2 linked regions of the Celeribacter indicus genome follow. The protein of the gene in region 2 interacts with the protein of the main gene of each other region in a pairwise test. Links are inferred from orthologs where the notes say so. Each region holds a gene or a part of one and is shown on either strand. Other genes may lie near its edges.

Evidence for each region. The genes of interacting proteins can lie anywhere in the genome.
Region 1: the proteins of P73_RS19530 (region 2) and P73_RS13385 interact in binary tests that used the Escherichia coli proteins (3 or more experiments, as listed by UniProt). The link is inferred for Celeribacter indicus from one-to-one orthologs.

What each region holds. Positions count from the first base shown.
Region 1 is NZ_CP004393.1:2,648,421-2,654,768, forward strand. Bases 988-3,901 are described here. They hold P73_RS13385 (ABC-F family ATP-binding cassette domain-containing protein), read left to right. Parts: upstream 988-1,477; coding sequence 1,478-3,325; downstream 3,326-3,901. Other genes in these bases: P73_RS13380 (hypothetical protein), read left to right, coding at 990-1,436; P73_RS13390 (MarC family protein), read left to right, coding at 3,330-3,901. In the rest of the region: P73_RS13365 (hypothetical protein), read left to right, coding at 1-54; P73_RS25030 (YqaE/Pmp3 family membrane protein), read left to right, coding at 133-309; ndk (nucleoside-diphosphate kinase), read right to left, coding at 382-804; more of P73_RS13390, read left to right, coding at 3,902-3,956; P73_RS13395 (retropepsin-like aspartic protease family protein), read left to right, coding at 3,992-4,588; P73_RS13400 (DNA polymerase III subunit chi), read right to left, coding at 4,673-5,131; P73_RS13405 (leucyl aminopeptidase), read right to left, coding at 5,138-6,348. UniProt on the Escherichia coli protein: Genetic data indicate it may be involved in ribosome assembly or function.
Region 2 is NZ_CP004393.1:3,966,764-3,975,181, forward strand. Bases 2,682-6,195 are described here. They hold P73_RS19530 (2-oxoglutarate dehydrogenase E1 component), read left to right. Parts: upstream 2,682-3,022; coding sequence 3,023-5,995; downstream 5,996-6,195. Other genes in these bases: sucD (succinate--CoA ligase subunit alpha), read left to right, coding at 2,682-2,897; odhB (2-oxoglutarate dehydrogenase complex dihydrolipoyllysine-residue succinyltransferase), read left to right, coding at 6,000-6,195. Outside these bases: P73_RS24580 (glycosyltransferase family 2 protein), read left to right, coding at 1-521; sucC (ADP-forming succinate--CoA ligase subunit beta), read left to right, coding at 811-2,004; more of sucD, read left to right, coding at 2,010-2,681; more of odhB, read left to right, coding at 6,196-7,526; P73_RS24585 (hypothetical protein), read left to right, coding at 7,532-8,074; P73_RS19550 (MAPEG family protein), read left to right, coding at 8,071-8,418. UniProt on the Escherichia coli protein: E1 component of the 2-oxoglutarate dehydrogenase (OGDH) complex which catalyzes the decarboxylation of 2-oxoglutarate, the first step in the conversion of 2-oxoglutarate to succinyl-CoA and CO(2).

The sequences.
Region 1 (6,348 bases), 1.3 Mb from region 2 along the record:
CTTCCCACGAAGAAACCCCGAACCTACCGCTTCCACGACTGGGCGCTGATCTGATCCGCGGGTCCGGCAGCCGCCGGGAACCTTGGTCCGGTCCTTTCCGTTGACATGTCAACACAAGGAAAGGAGAGCCCCATGGACCTCGTCCGCATCATCCTCGCGATCATCCTCCCGCCGCTCGGCGTGTTCTTCCAGGTGGGACTGGGCAAGCATTTCTGGATCAACGTGCTGCTCACCCTTCTGGGCTACATCCCCGGCATCGTCCACGCGGTGTGGATCATTGCCCGCACGCCCGACACCCGCCGGATCTGATCCCGGCCCGGAACACATGAGAAAGGCCGCCCCGCGGGGCGGCCTTTTCCGTTTCCGGGAATTCCGGCCGGCTCAGCCGACGAGTTCGAGACCGGAGAAGAAATAGGCGATCTCCTCGGCGGCCGTTTCCGGCGCGTCGGAACCGTGGACGGAGTTTTCACCTACGGAGAGCGCATATTCGGCGCGGATCGTGCCGGGGGCGGCATCGGCCGGGTTGGTCGCGCCCATGACTTCACGGTTCTTCGCGATGGCGTTCTCGCCTTCGAGCACCTGCACGACCACCGGCTCGGACGTCATGAATTCGCACAGCTCGCCGAAGAAGGGACGATCCTTGTGCACACCGTAGAAGGTCTGCGCCTGCTCGAGCGTCATCCGGATGCGCTTGGAGGCGATGACGCGCAGGCCCGCTTCCTCGAGCTTCGCGGTGATGGCGCCCGTCAGGTTGCGCTTGGTGGCGTCGGGCTTGATGATGGAGAAGGTGCGTTGGATCGCCATGGAAACCTCTTGCGGCTGAAAGTCGTCGGAAGGGCCCGGCCAGTCCCGCGCCCCGTGATCGCGCGCCGGATAACATGGGGGGCGCGGTTTGGAAAGCGGTGATTGAGCGCGGCTTGACAGGGAGGGCCGGCGGGCGCGACAAATCCTGTGCCGCGCATCCCTGCCCGCGCAAAAGGAGATCCGCCATGCGCCGTCCCGCCGCCGTCCTCGCCGCCGCCCTGCTCGCGGCGCTTGCGCTTGCCGCCCCGATGGCGGCGCAGGACCGTCTCGACGGCTATCCGCTCTATGACGACCGGCGCGCGATGATCCGCACGCTCACCGATCTGGCGACGGCGGGGGACTATCCCGGCCTGATCCGGGCGCTGTCGGGCACCCGTGCCTACAGCGAGGCGGAGGTGACGAGCCTCGCCGAGAAGCTCGACACGATCTATGGACCCTCGCTCGACCGCAGCGACATTCTCTATCACCGCGAACTCTCGGGATCCTGGGTCGAGGAAGTGCTCGCCTTCTGGCCTGCGGGCGGCACCGACTATTTCTATATCAACATCGTCTCGCACAAGCGCGAGGAGGGCATCATCCCGGTCTGGTGGCGCTACAATTCCGATATCGAGGGCGTGCTGCCCTCCTTCTGACCCCACTGGACCGCCCTGCCGCGCGCTGATATGCGGACGACATGCTGAAGATCCGCGACATCACCTATTCCGTCGAAGGCCGCACCCTGATCGAGGGTGCCTCCGTCACCATTCCCACCGGCCACAAGGTCGGGATCGTGGGCCGCAACGGCGCGGGCAAGACCACGCTGTTCCGCATCATCCGCAGTGAGCTCACGCTCGAGGGCGGTGCGATCGAGGTGCCGTCGCGCGCCCGCATCGGCGGCGTCGCGCAGGAGGTGCCGGGCAACGAGGTCTCGCTGCTCGACACGGTGCTCGCCGCGGACACCGAGCGCGCCGCGCTGATGGCGGAGGCAGAGACCGCCACAGATCCCCATCGCATCGCGGAGATCCAGACCCGGCTCGCCGATATCGACGCCTGGAGCGCGGAAGGCCGCGCCTCCGCGATTCTCCGGGGCCTCGGGTTCACCGAAGACGAGATCGCCATGCCCTGCTCCGCCTTTTCCGGCGGCTGGCGGATGCGCGTGGCCCTCGCGGGGGTGCTGTTCTCCCAGCCCGATTTCCTGCTGCTCGACGAGCCGACGAACTATCTCGACCTCGAGGGCGCGCTCTGGCTCGAGACATATCTGGCGCGCTATCCGCATACCGTGCTGCTGATCTCCCACGATCGCGCGCTGCTGAACCGCGCCGTCGGCTCGATCCTGCACCTGGAGAGCAAGAAGCTGACGCTCTACACCGGCGGTTATGACGATTTCACGCGCACCCGTGCCGCCCAGCGGGCGGTGCAGGCCGCGGCGGCGAAAAAGCAGGAGGCGCAGCGCGCCCATCTCCAGAGCTTCGTCGACCGGTTCAAGGCGAAGGCGTCGAAGGCGAAACAGGCGCAGAGCCGCGTCAAGATGCTCGAGAAGATGGAGACGATCACCGCGCCCGAGGATGCGGCGCGCGTCGTCTTCACCTTCCCCGAGCCCGAGGAACTGTCCCCGCCGATCCTGCGGCTCGAAGGCGTCTCCGTCGGCTACGACGGCAAGGCGGTGCTCCAGCGCCTCGACCTGCGCATCGACCAGGACGACCGCATCGCGCTTCTGGGGCGCAACGGCGAGGGCAAGTCGACGCTGTCGAAACTGCTGTCGGACCGGCTCGACCCGATGGGTGGGGAGATCACCCGGCATCGCAAGCTGCGCGTCGGCTTCTTCGCCCAGCACCAGGTGGACGAGCTGCATCTCGACGAGAGTCCGCTGCAACACCTGCGCCGTGCCCTGCCCGGTCTCGAACCGACAAAGCTGCGTGCGCGGCTCGCGGGCTTCGGCCTCGGTGCGGATCAGGCGGAGACCGAGGTCGGGCGGCTGTCGGGCGGGCAGAAGGCGCGGCTGTCGCTGCTGCTCGCCACGCTCGACGCGCCGCATCTTCTGATCCTCGACGAACCGACGAACCACCTCGACATCGAGAGCCGCGAAGCGCTGGTCGAGGCGCTGACCGAATACACCGGCGCGGTGGTGCTCGTGTCGCATGACATGCACCTTCTGTCGCTCGTCGCGGACCGGCTCTGGCTCGTGAAGGACGGGCGCGTGTCGCCCTATGAGGACGATCTCGACGCCTATCGCCGCCTGCTGCTGACCGGCGACGACAAGCCGAAGGAGGACAGGCCAAAGCCTGCGCCGAAGCCCCGCCGCGCCTCCCGCGACGAAATCCTCGCCCTGCGCGCCGAGGTGCGCAAATGCGAGGACCGCGTCGAAAAGCTCACCGACATGAGCGAAAAGCTCCAGGTGAAGCTCGCCAATCCCGAACTCTACGAGGACAAGGCCGCCGCCGTGGTCTGGCAGAAGAAATATGCCGAGGTGAGCGAGGCCATGGCCCGCGCCGAGGCGATGTGGATGGACGCGCTCGAAAAGCTCGAGACCGCGGGGGGCTGAGGCGATGGACGTCCAGACCCTCGTCACCGCCTTCCTCACCCTCTTCGTCATCATCGACCCGATCGGGCTCGCGCCGCTCTTCATCGCGCTAACCCAGGGCGCGACCCCCGCGCATCGCCGCGCGGTCGGGCTGCGCGCGGTGCTGATCGCCTTCGCGATCCTGACGGCGTTCGGCCTGTTCGGAGACCGCGTCCTCGAATTCGCGGGCATCTCCATGCCGGCCTTCCGCATCGCCGGCGGGCTGTTGCTGTTCCTCACCGCGCTCGAGATGCTGTTCGAGAGACGGTCGAAACGGCGCAGCGAACATGCCGAGCACCCGGAACACCAGCCGGTCGCGGATCCCTCGGTCTTTCCCCTCGCCACGCCGCTGCTGGCCGGACCCGGCGCGATCACCTCGATGATCCTGCTCATCGACCAGTCGCAGGGGGTGAGCGGAGCGCTGCTGATGATCGGCGTGATGGCCGCCGTGCTCGTGCTCGTCTTCGTGCTCTTCTCACTCAGCACCGCGATGGAGCGGCTTCTGGGCGCGACCGGCATCAACGTCGTGACGCGCCTCATGGGCATGCTGCTCGCCGCCCTGTCGGTGCAATTTGTCGCCGACGGGGTCAAGGCACTGTTCTTCGCGGGCTGACGGGACGTGCGCCCGCTCTGGTAAGCGCGGCGGGGATGCTTATCTATGAGGGCATGGAGAGCTTCGACACCGCCCGCATCCTCTATCTCTCGCTCCTTCTCGGGGCGGTGGCATTCTATTACGTCATCGCCAACCGCCGGACTCTCGGGGCGATGGTGCGCCATGCGGTGCTCTGGGCGCTGATCTTCATCGGTGTGCTTTCGGCCGTGGGGCTGTGGCAGGACGTCCGGCCCCGCCTCGCCCCGGCGCAGATCAGCCGCGGCGACGGGATCATTGCGGTCGACCGCGACATGACCGGGCATTTCTCCGTCCGGGCGGCGGTCAACGGCACGCCGGTCGCCTTCCTCGTCGACACCGGCGCGTCGAATGTGGTCCTGTCGATGGAGGATGCCGAACGCGCCGGGATCGACATCGGCAATCTCGTTTTCACCGGCCGTGCCCAGACGGCGAACGGCACCGTGCGGACCGCCCCCGTGACCCTCGACACGCTCGACCTCGAGGGCGTGCACGACCGCAAGGTACGGGCCTATGTCACGGACGGCGAGCTGTTCGGCTCGCTTCTTGGCATGGATTACCTGCGCCGCTACGAGCGGATCGAGATCCAGCGCGACAAGCTGATCCTGACGCGGTAGGCGCCGGGCCGCAGGCAAAGGGGCGCTGCCCCTCTTGCGCCTGCGGCGCAATTCACCCCGGAATATTTCCGAGCAGATGAAGGCTCAGCCCTTGCGGCTCTCGGCCTTCTTCTCCCAGCGGCCAGACTCCTCGGACCAGTATTGCGCCTCGATACCGGCGGCGGTGAGCGCCGTCCACTGGCCCCGCGCCTGCTGCACCGCCTCCGGGTCGTGCCCGTCGAACAGGATGCAGGCACGCGACAGGCCGGCCAGTTCGTCGGGCGCGATCTCCGCGCCGCCCACGCTCATCACGCAGGCCGCGCCGTTTCCGCCGGGCGCAGTCGTGAGCAGGATCGGCTGGTCGGCGTCATGCGGCCCGCCTGCAAGGCCGTGCGGCAGGAAGCCTTCCCGCGTCCAGAGGGCGGCGTCGAGCCCGCGCAGCATTTCCTCCGAGCGCCCGCGCACCTCCACGCGCCAGCCCGCCGCAAGCGACTTTTCCGCCAGCGTGGCAAGCGTCGCCGCGAGCGGGTTGCGCGTCAGGTGATAGAAGAAAACCGCGCCCATCGGCGCCTACGTCGCCGGGTTCAGGTCGTCGACGAGGCGGTTGAGCGCCAGCACGCCCCATCCGGTCGCGCCCTTCGGCGCGAGTGTCGTCGCCGATTTCACCGACGCCACGCCAGCGATGTCGAGATGGATCCAGGGTGTGCCTTCCTTGATGAACCGCTTGAGATATTGCGCCGCGGTGATCGAGCCGGCCGGACGTCCGCCGACGTTCTTCATGTCCGCGACATCGGATTTGAGCTGGTCGTCATAGGCCTGGCCGAGCGGCATGCGCCAGGCGCCTTCGCCCTCGGTCCCGGCCGCTTTCAGGAAGGCGGCGCAGAAGGCGTCGTCATTGGAGAAGACGCCCGCATTCTCATGCCCGAGGCCGATGATGATCGCGCCGGTGAGCGTGGCGAGGTCGATCACGCCGCGCGGCCCGAACCGCTCCTGCGCATACCAGAGCACGTCGCAGAGCACGAGACGCCCCTCGGCATCGGTGTTGATGATCTCGACCGTGTCGCCCTTCATCGACTTCACCACGTCGCCCGGACGGATCGCGTTGCCGTCGGGCATGTTCTCCACGAGGCCGACGAGGCCGACGACATTGCCGCGCGCCTTGCGCAGGGCGAGCGATTTCATCACTCCGGCGACCGTGCCCGCGCCGCCCATGTCCATGGTCATGTCCTCCATCCCGGCGGCGGGCTTGAGCGAGATGCCGCCCGTGTCGAAGACGACGCCCTTGCCGACGAGGGCGAGCGGAGCCTCCTCCGCGCCGCCCTTCCACTGCATCACGACCACCTTCGAGGGGCTCGCCGAGCCCTGCCCGACCGCGAGGAGCGTGCGCATGCCGAGTTCGGCAAGCTGGTCCTCTTCGAGCACCTCGACCTCGACGCCGAGGCTTTCGAGTTCCGAGAGGCGCCTGGCGAATTCGGTCGTGGTGAGCACGTTCGAGGGTTCGGAAACGAGGTCGCGGGTGAAGAACACGCCCTCGGCCAGCGCCGCGGTGGCGGAGAGATCGAGCTCTTCCGGCTTGGCGACGGCGAACGTCACCTCGGGCACCTCCGCGGCGGGGCCTTCGGATTTGTGATCGGTGAACCTGTAGGCGCGCAGCGCGAGGCCGAGCGCGAGATCCGCGACCCGCTTCAACCCGCCCGGCAGCACGAGCGCCCCCTCCTTGCCGAGTGCCGCGCCGAGTGCCGCACCGGCCCCGCGCGCGAGATCGGCGCCGGCCTGGTTCG
Region 2 (8,418 bases):
CCGCGGCCGTCTACGGGGACTTCGCCCGATACCTCGCCCATGGCCTCACCGGCCATCGCGTCGGCAAGACCATCGTCCCGACCGGCCACGACTGGGAGATGGGCGTGCACCATCCGAAGCTGCCCGGCCCCGACCGGATCACGCCGGATCTCGCCCGCGCACCGGGGCGGATGCTCCTCCATTTCGACGGGCTCACGCCGCTCCATTATGCGCTGAAGCTGCTGCGCAAGGCATTCGAGAATTATTCCGGGCCCAAACGCCAGATCGGCGCGGCGCGCGAGAGGCAATACCGCTTCGTCCGCTCCCATGCCGGCCAGCCCGAAGAGGTCATGGCCCTGGTCCGCGGCGTGCAGCAGCTCGACGCGCGGCAGGCGGCAATGCTGGATGCCCTCGGCGTGCTCGACACGGCGCCGTTCCGTCCCCGCGACTGCGACGGCCTCGACCTCGGCCGCACCGGCTTCGATGCCCTCCTGCGCCACCGCGAGGCGGCGCTCTTCAGGACGGCCGGGTTTGACATGTGACGGGGCCGGAGCCGCCCGGAAACAGATGCCGCCCCGGCCTCGCCATCGCCCGCCCCGCCGGCGTCCCCCGCCTGCGAGCGCGCGCCTCCGCCCCGCCGGTCCCGACATGAATCTCCATTTGATTCGGCGCGTTGCGGCCCCTAGAAAATTTGTGATCACAGCAATCGCGCGTGTGATCACAAATCCCCGAAACATGCGCCAATTCCCGCTCAGCCCGCTGAAATCCCTTTTTTCCGGCCGCTGCCCTGTGTCATGTGAACCGCGATAGAACCAGGGAGAGGTATCTCTTATGAACATCCACGAGTATCAGGCGAAAGCCCTTCTCAAGGAATACGGCGCACCGGTTTCCGACGGTCGTGTCGTTCTCAACGCGACCGATGCGAAAACGGCGGCCGGAGAGCTCGACGGCCCGCTCTGGGTGGTGAAGGCCCAGATCCACGCCGGCGGCCGCGGCAAGGGCAAGTTCAAGGAAGCCGGCGCCGGCGAAAAGGGCGGCGTGCGCCTCGCCAAATCCGTCGAGGAAGCCGCGCAGCAAGCCCAGGCCATGCTCGGCCACACGCTCGTCACCCATCAGACCGGCCCCGCCGGCAAACAGGTGAACCGCATCTATATCGAGGACGGCTCCGATATCGAGCGTGAACTCTACCTCGCCCTGCTCGTCGACCGCCAGTCCTCCCGCGTCTCCATCGTCGCCTCCACCGAGGGCGGCATGGACATCGAGGAGGTCGCCGCGAACACGCCGGAGAAGATCCTCTCCTTCTCGATCGACCCCGCCACCAGCCTCCAGGGCTTCCACGGCCGCCGCGTCGCCTTCTCCCTCGGCCTGAGCGGCAAGCAGGTCAAGCAATGCGTGCAGCTCATCTCCAACCTCTACCGTCTCTTCGTCGAGAAGGACATGGAGATGCTCGAGATCAACCCGCTGATCGTCACCGATACGGGCGACCTGAAATGCCTCGACTGCAAGGCCGGCTTCGACGGCAACGCGCTCTACCGTCATCCCGACATCGTCGGCCTGCGCGACGAGACCGAGGAGGACTCCAAGGAGCTCGCCGCCTCCCAGCACGACCTGAACTACATCGCGCTCGACGGTGAGATCGGCTGCATGGTGAACGGCGCGGGCCTCGCCATGGCCACGATGGACATCATCAAGCTCTACGGCGCCGAACCGGCCAACTTCCTCGACGTGGGCGGCGGTGCGACCAAGGAGAAGGTGACAGAAGCCTTCAAGATCATCACCTCCGACGAGAACGTCAAAGGCATCCTCGTGAACATCTTCGGCGGCATCATGCGCTGCGACATCATCGCCGAGGGCGTGATCGCGGCGGTGAAGGAGGTGGGCCTCAAGGTTCCGCTCGTGGTGCGCCTCGAAGGCACCAACGTCGAGCTCGGCAAGGAGATCATCCAGAACTCCGGTCTGAACGTGATCGCGGCCGACGATCTCAAGGACGGCGCCCAGAAAATCGTGAAAGCAGTGAAGGGCTAACAGACATGGCAATTCTCGTTGATGAAAACACCAAGGTCATCTGTCAGGGCTTCACCGGCTCGCAGGGCACCTTCCACTCCGAACAGGCCATCGCCTACGGCACGAAGATGGTCGGCGGCGTGACGCCGGGCAAGGGCGGCACGACCCATCTCGACCTGCCGGTGTTCAACTCCGTGCACGAAGCCAGGGCAAAGACCGAGGCCAATGCCTCCGTGATCTACGTGCCGCCGCCCTTCGCGGCCGACTCGATCCTCGAGGCGATCGACGCGGAGATGGAGCTCATCATCTGCATCACCGAGGGCATTCCCGTCCTCGACATGATGAAGGTGAAGCGCGCGCTGATCAACAGCAAGTCCCGCCTGATCGGCCCGAACTGCCCCGGTGTCATCACGCCCGACGCCTGCAAGATCGGCATCATGCCGGGTCACATCCACAAGCGCGGCTCGGTCGGCGTCGTCTCCCGCTCCGGCACGCTCACCTATGAGGCCGTGAAGCAGACCTCCGACCTCGGCCTCGGCCAGTCCACCGCGGTCGGCATCGGCGGCGACCCGATCAAGGGCACCGAGCATATCGAAGTGCTCGACATGTTCCTCGACGACCCGGAAACCACCTCGATGATCATGATCGGCGAAATCGGCGGCACCGCCGAGGAGGAAGCCGCCGAATTCCTCGCCGAACAGAAGAAGAAAGGCCGCTGGAAGCCGGTCGCCGGCTTCATCGCCGGGCGCACCGCCCCTCCGGGCCGCCGCATGGGCCACGCGGGCGCGATCGTCGCCGGCGGCAAGGGCGACGCGGAAAGCAAGATCGAGGCGATGAAATCCGCCGGTATCGTCGTTGCCGACAGCCCCGCCACCCTCGGCGAGGCCGTGAAGGAGGCGATCGCCAAGGGCTGATCGCTCACCGCGACGCGATTTGACACATCCGCCTGCGCCCCGTGTTAATGGGACGCAGGCATATCCACATCAGGCGACGCGTGCCGGCCGGAAAACGGAAACGCACCTCAGACAAGGTCAAGACGATGAACGACCAGAGCCCCAACGACATCTTCCACGCCTCCTCCTTCATGCAGGGGCACAACGCGGAATACCTCGAACAGGTCTACGCGCGGTACACACAGGATCCCTCCTCCGTGGACGCCTCCTGGGCCGAGTTCTTTCAGTCGCTGGGTGACGCGGCCTCCGATGTCACCGCCGAGGCGGCTGGGCCGTCCTGGGCGCGCCCGGACTGGCCGCCCGTGCCGAACGACGATCTGACCCATGCCCTCGACGGCCAGTGGGCCGAACCCGTCGCCGCCGCCGGCAAGGCCGCCGACAAGATCCGGGAGAAGGCCGCCGAACAGGGCGTCGCCGTCACCGAGGACCAGGTCAAGCGCGCCGTGCTCGACAGCATCCGCGCGATCATGATCATCCGCGCCTACCGGATCCGCGGCCATCTCATCGCCGATCTCGACCCGCTGAAGATGCGCGACCAGGACCCGCACCCGGAGCTCGATCCGAAATCCTACGGCTTCACCGAGGCCGACATGGACCGGCCGATCTTCATCGACAATGTCCTGGGCCTCGCCCATGCCTCCATGCGCCAGATCCTCGACGTGCTCAAACGCACCTATTGCGGCACATTCGCGCTGCAATACATGCACATCTCGAACCCCGAGGAGGCCGGCTGGCTGAAGGAGCGGATCGAGGGCTACGGCAAGGAGATCGCCTTCACCAAGGAAGGCCGCCGCGCCATCCTCAACAAGCTGGTCGAGGCGGAAGGCTTCGAGAAGTTCCTCCATGTGAAATACATGGGCACCAAGCGCTTCGGCCTCGACGGCGGCGAGGCGCTGATCCCCGCCATGGAACAGATCATCAAGCGCGGCGGCAATCTCGGCGCCAAGGAAGTCGTGATCGGCATGCCGCACCGCGGCCGCCTCTCCGTGCTCGCCAACGTGATGAGCAAACCCTATCGCGCGATCTTCAACGAATTCCAGGGCGGCTCGTTCAAGCCCGAGGACGTGGACGGCTCGGGCGACGTGAAATACCACCTCGGCGCCTCCTCCGACCGTGAATTCGACGGCAACAAGGTGCACCTGTCGCTGACCGCGAACCCCTCGCATCTCGAGGCGGTGAACCCCGTCGTGCTCGGCAAGGCCCGCGCCAAGACCGACCAGTATAACGACAAGGAGCGGAACACCGTCATCCCCGTGCTGCTGCACGGCGACGCCGCCTTCGCCGGCCAGGGCATCGTGGCCGAATGCTTCGGCCTCTCCGGCCTGCGCGGCCACCGCACCGGCGGCACGATCCATATCGTCGTGAACAACCAGATCGGCTTTACCACCGCGCCGCATTTCTCGCGCTCCTCGCCCTACCCGACCGACATCGCGCTGATGGTCGAGGCGCCGATCTTCCATGTGAACGGCGACGACCCGGAGGCCGTGGTCCACGCCGCCAAGGTCGCGACCGAATTCCGCCAGAAATTCCACAAGGACGTGGTGATCGACATCTTCTGCTACCGCCGCTTCGGTCACAACGAAGGCGACGAGCCGATGTTCACCAACCCGGCGATGTATACCAACATCAAGCGGCACAAGACCACGCTCCAGCTCTACACCGAACGCCTCGTCGCCGACGGCCTCATCCCCGAAGGCGAGATCGAGGACATGAAGGCCGCCTTCCAGGCCCAGCTCAACGACGAGTTCGAGGCCGGCAAGACCTTCAAGCCGAACAAGGCCGACTGGCTCGACGGCCGCTGGTCGCATCTCGACCGCGAGGGCGAGGAATACCAGCGCGGCCAGACCGCCATCTCCGGAGAGACCATGGCCGCCGTCGGACGCGCGCTCACGAGCTATCCCGAGGCGTTCAACATCCACAAGACCGTGGCCCGGCAGCTCGAGGCCAAGGCGCAGATGTTCGAGACCGGCGAAGGCTTCGACTGGGCGACGGGCGAGGCCCTGGCCTTCGGCTCCCTGCTGACCGAGGGCTATCCCGTCCGCCTCTCCGGCCAGGACAGCACCCGCGGCACCTTCTCCCAGCGGCATTCCGCCCTCATCGACCAGAAGACCGAGGAGCGCTACTACCCGCTCAACCACGTTCGCGACGGCCAGGCGCATTACGAGGTCATCGACTCGATGCTCTCCGAATATGCCGTGCTCGGCTTCGAATACGGCTATTCGCTGGCCGAACCCAACGCGCTCGTGATGTGGGAAGCCCAGTTCGGCGATTTCGCCAACGGCGCGCAGATCATGTTCGACCAGTTCATCTCCTCGGGCGAACGCAAGTGGCTGCGCATGTCGGGCCTCGTGATGCTCCTGCCGCACGGGTTCGAGGGCCAGGGCCCCGAACACTCCTCCGCGCGCCTCGAACGCTTCCTCCAGATGTCCGCCGAGGACAACTGGATCGTCGCGAACTGCACGACGCCCGCGAACTACTTCCACATCCTGCGCCGGCAACTGCACCGCTCCTTCCGCAAGCCGCTGGTGCTGATGACGCCGAAATCGCTCCTGCGCCACAAGCTCGCGACCTCCACGGCTGCCGACTTCCTCGAGGGCTCCTCCTTCCACCGCGTCCTCTGGGACGATGCCGACGCCAACATGGGCACCGGCAAGTCGGAGCTGAAGCTCAAGGCCGACAAGGACATCGAACGCGTGGTGATCTGCTCGGGCAAGGTCTATTACGACCTGCTCGAGGCGCGCGACGCCGCCGGCAAGGACGACACCTACATCCTGCGCCTCGAACAGTTCTACCCCTTCCCCGCGCTCTCCATGGTCAAGGAGCTCGAACGCTTCAAATCCGCGGAGATCGTCTGGTGCCAGGAAGAACCGAAGAACCAGGGCGCCTGGACCTTCGTCGAGCCGAACATCGAATGGGTGCTGACCCGCATCGGCGCGAAACACACGCGCCCGGTCTATGCCGGCCGCTCCGCCTCCGCCTCGCCCGCCACGGGTCTGGCCTCCTCGCACAAAGCACAACAGCAAGCGCTCGTGAACGATGCGCTGAACATCGAAGGGTAAATACATGTCTGTTGAAGTCCGCGTCCCCACCCTCGGCGAATCCGTGACCGAAGCCACCGTCGCCACCTGGTTCAAGAAACCGGGCGAGACCGTGGCCGTCGACGAGATGCTCTGCGAGCTCGAGACCGACAAGGTGACCGTCGAGGTCCCCTCCCCCGCCGCCGGCACCCTGGGCGAGATCGTCGCCGCGGAGGGCGACACGGTCGGGGTCGACGCCCTGCTCGCCACCATCGCGGAGGAAGGCAACGCCGGCCCCGAGGAGACGAAGCCGCGCGCCCATGCCGAGCTTGCCGAGGACACGCCCGCCGTCACCGGCCGCGCCACCGACACCGCGCAGACGCTGGACGTCATGGTGCCGACGCTCGGGGAATCCGTGACCGAGGCGACCGTCGCCACCTGGTTCAAGAAGGTGGGCGACACCGTCGCCGCCGACGAGATGCTTTGCGAACTCGAGACCGACAAGGTCTCCGTCGAGGTGCCCGCCCCCGCCGCCGGCACGCTGTCCGCCATCGTCGCCAATGAGGGCGACACCGTCGCCGCGGGGGGCAAACTCGCCGAACTCTCCACCGGCGACAGCGTCGCCGCCGCCCCCGCCACGGCGCCCGCCGCCGCCGAACCGCCGAAACCCGCGGGTGGCAAGGACGTGGAAAACGCGCCCTCCGCCACCAAGCTGATGGCGGAAAAGGGGCTCGATCCGGCGCAGGTCACCGGCACCGGCAAGGACGGCCGCATCATGAAGGAAGACGTGCTGAACGCGCTGAGCCGGCCCGCCGCCCAGCCGGCCCCCGCCGCGGCTCAGGCCCCGCGCGCACCGGTTCCGGCTGATGACGCCGCCCGCGAGGAGCGCGTGAAGATGACGAAGCTGCGCCAGACCATCGCGCGCCGCCTCAAGGAAAGCCAGAACACAGCCGCCATGCTCACCACCTATAACGAGGTGGACATGACCGAGGTGATGGCGCTCCGCAACGAATACAAGGATCTCTTCGAGAAGAAGCACGGCGTGCGCCTCGGCTTCATGTCCTTCTTCACCAAGGCCTGCTGCCACGCGCTCAAGGAAGTGCCCGAGGTCAACGCGGAGATCGACGGCACCGACGTCGTCTACAAGAACTATGTCCACATGGGCATCGCCGCCGGCACGCCGCAGGGCCTCGTCGTCCCGGTGATCCGCGACGCCGACAGCATGTCCTTCGCCGAGATCGAGAAGGCGGTCGCCGAGAAGGGCCGCCGCGCCCGCGACGGCAAGCTCTCCATGGCGGAGATGCAGGGCGGTACCTTCACGATCTCGAACGGCGGCGTCTACGGCTCGCTGATGTCCTCGCCGATCCTGAACCCCCCGCAATCGGGCATCCTCGGCATGCACAAGATCCAGGACCGCCCGATGGCCATCAACGGCAAGGTGGAAATCCGCCCGATGATGTATCTCGCGCTCTCCTACGACCACCGCATCGTCGACGGCAAGGGCGCCGTGACCTTCCTCGTGCGCGTCAAGGAAGCGCTGGAGGATCCGCGCCGGCTGCTGATGGATCTGTAACCACGATGTTTCCGGGCGCGATCAACCAGTTCGTTGAAAGACTCTTTCAGCCGATCGCGCTCGGAGCCCTCCTGCTCTTCCTCGCCCCCTCCGTCGCCGCGCTTGCCGCCCATGGCGACCCGGACTGGAACTTCGGGGAGATCGACATCAACCCCTCGCAGACGCTGGCCGCCGTGCTCTTCTTCTTCCTCATTGGTCAGGTCGCCTCCGTCCTGGGCCAAAGCGCCTTTCTCCTCCTGAGATCGCGGCTCGAGGACGGCGTGCCGACCTTCGTGCGGGTGGCGCGGCTGGTGCGCGGATATCCCCTTCTGGAACGCCGCTATGACGACATCCGCTTCAAGGTGGACCTGCTGTGCGGCCTCGCCGGGGTCGGGATCGTCGCCAGCCTGACCGAACTCGCCGCAGCCCTGCCCCTCCTCCCCGTGGACCCGGCACCCGGACGGATCGCCTTCGGCCTCGTCCTCGCCCTCCTGTCGCTCTCCGCGGCACGGTTTCACACGCGCGAATTCCTCACCCATCTTCGCGCCCTGTCTCAGGAGACCCCATGATGACCCCGGAACTCGCCGCCCTCGCCGCCACCGCCTTCGTCCATCTCGTCGCCGTGCTCTGGTCCCAGCGTGCGCTGGAAAAGGACGTGGGCCGGGAGGGCAACGCCGGCACCCGCGAGGATCTCGACGGCCGGCTGTCGCAGACCACCGGTCGCCTGCGCCGCGCGCTGTCGAACCATGTCGAGAACACCGGCCTCTTCATCACCGCCGTCCTCCTCGTCCAGCTCACACAGTCGAACGGCTGGTTCACCGCGCTCTGCGCCTGGATCTACGTCGCCGCCCGCGCGCTCTACCTGCCCGCCTACGCCTTCGGCTGGGTGCCCTGGCGCTCGATGATCTTCCTC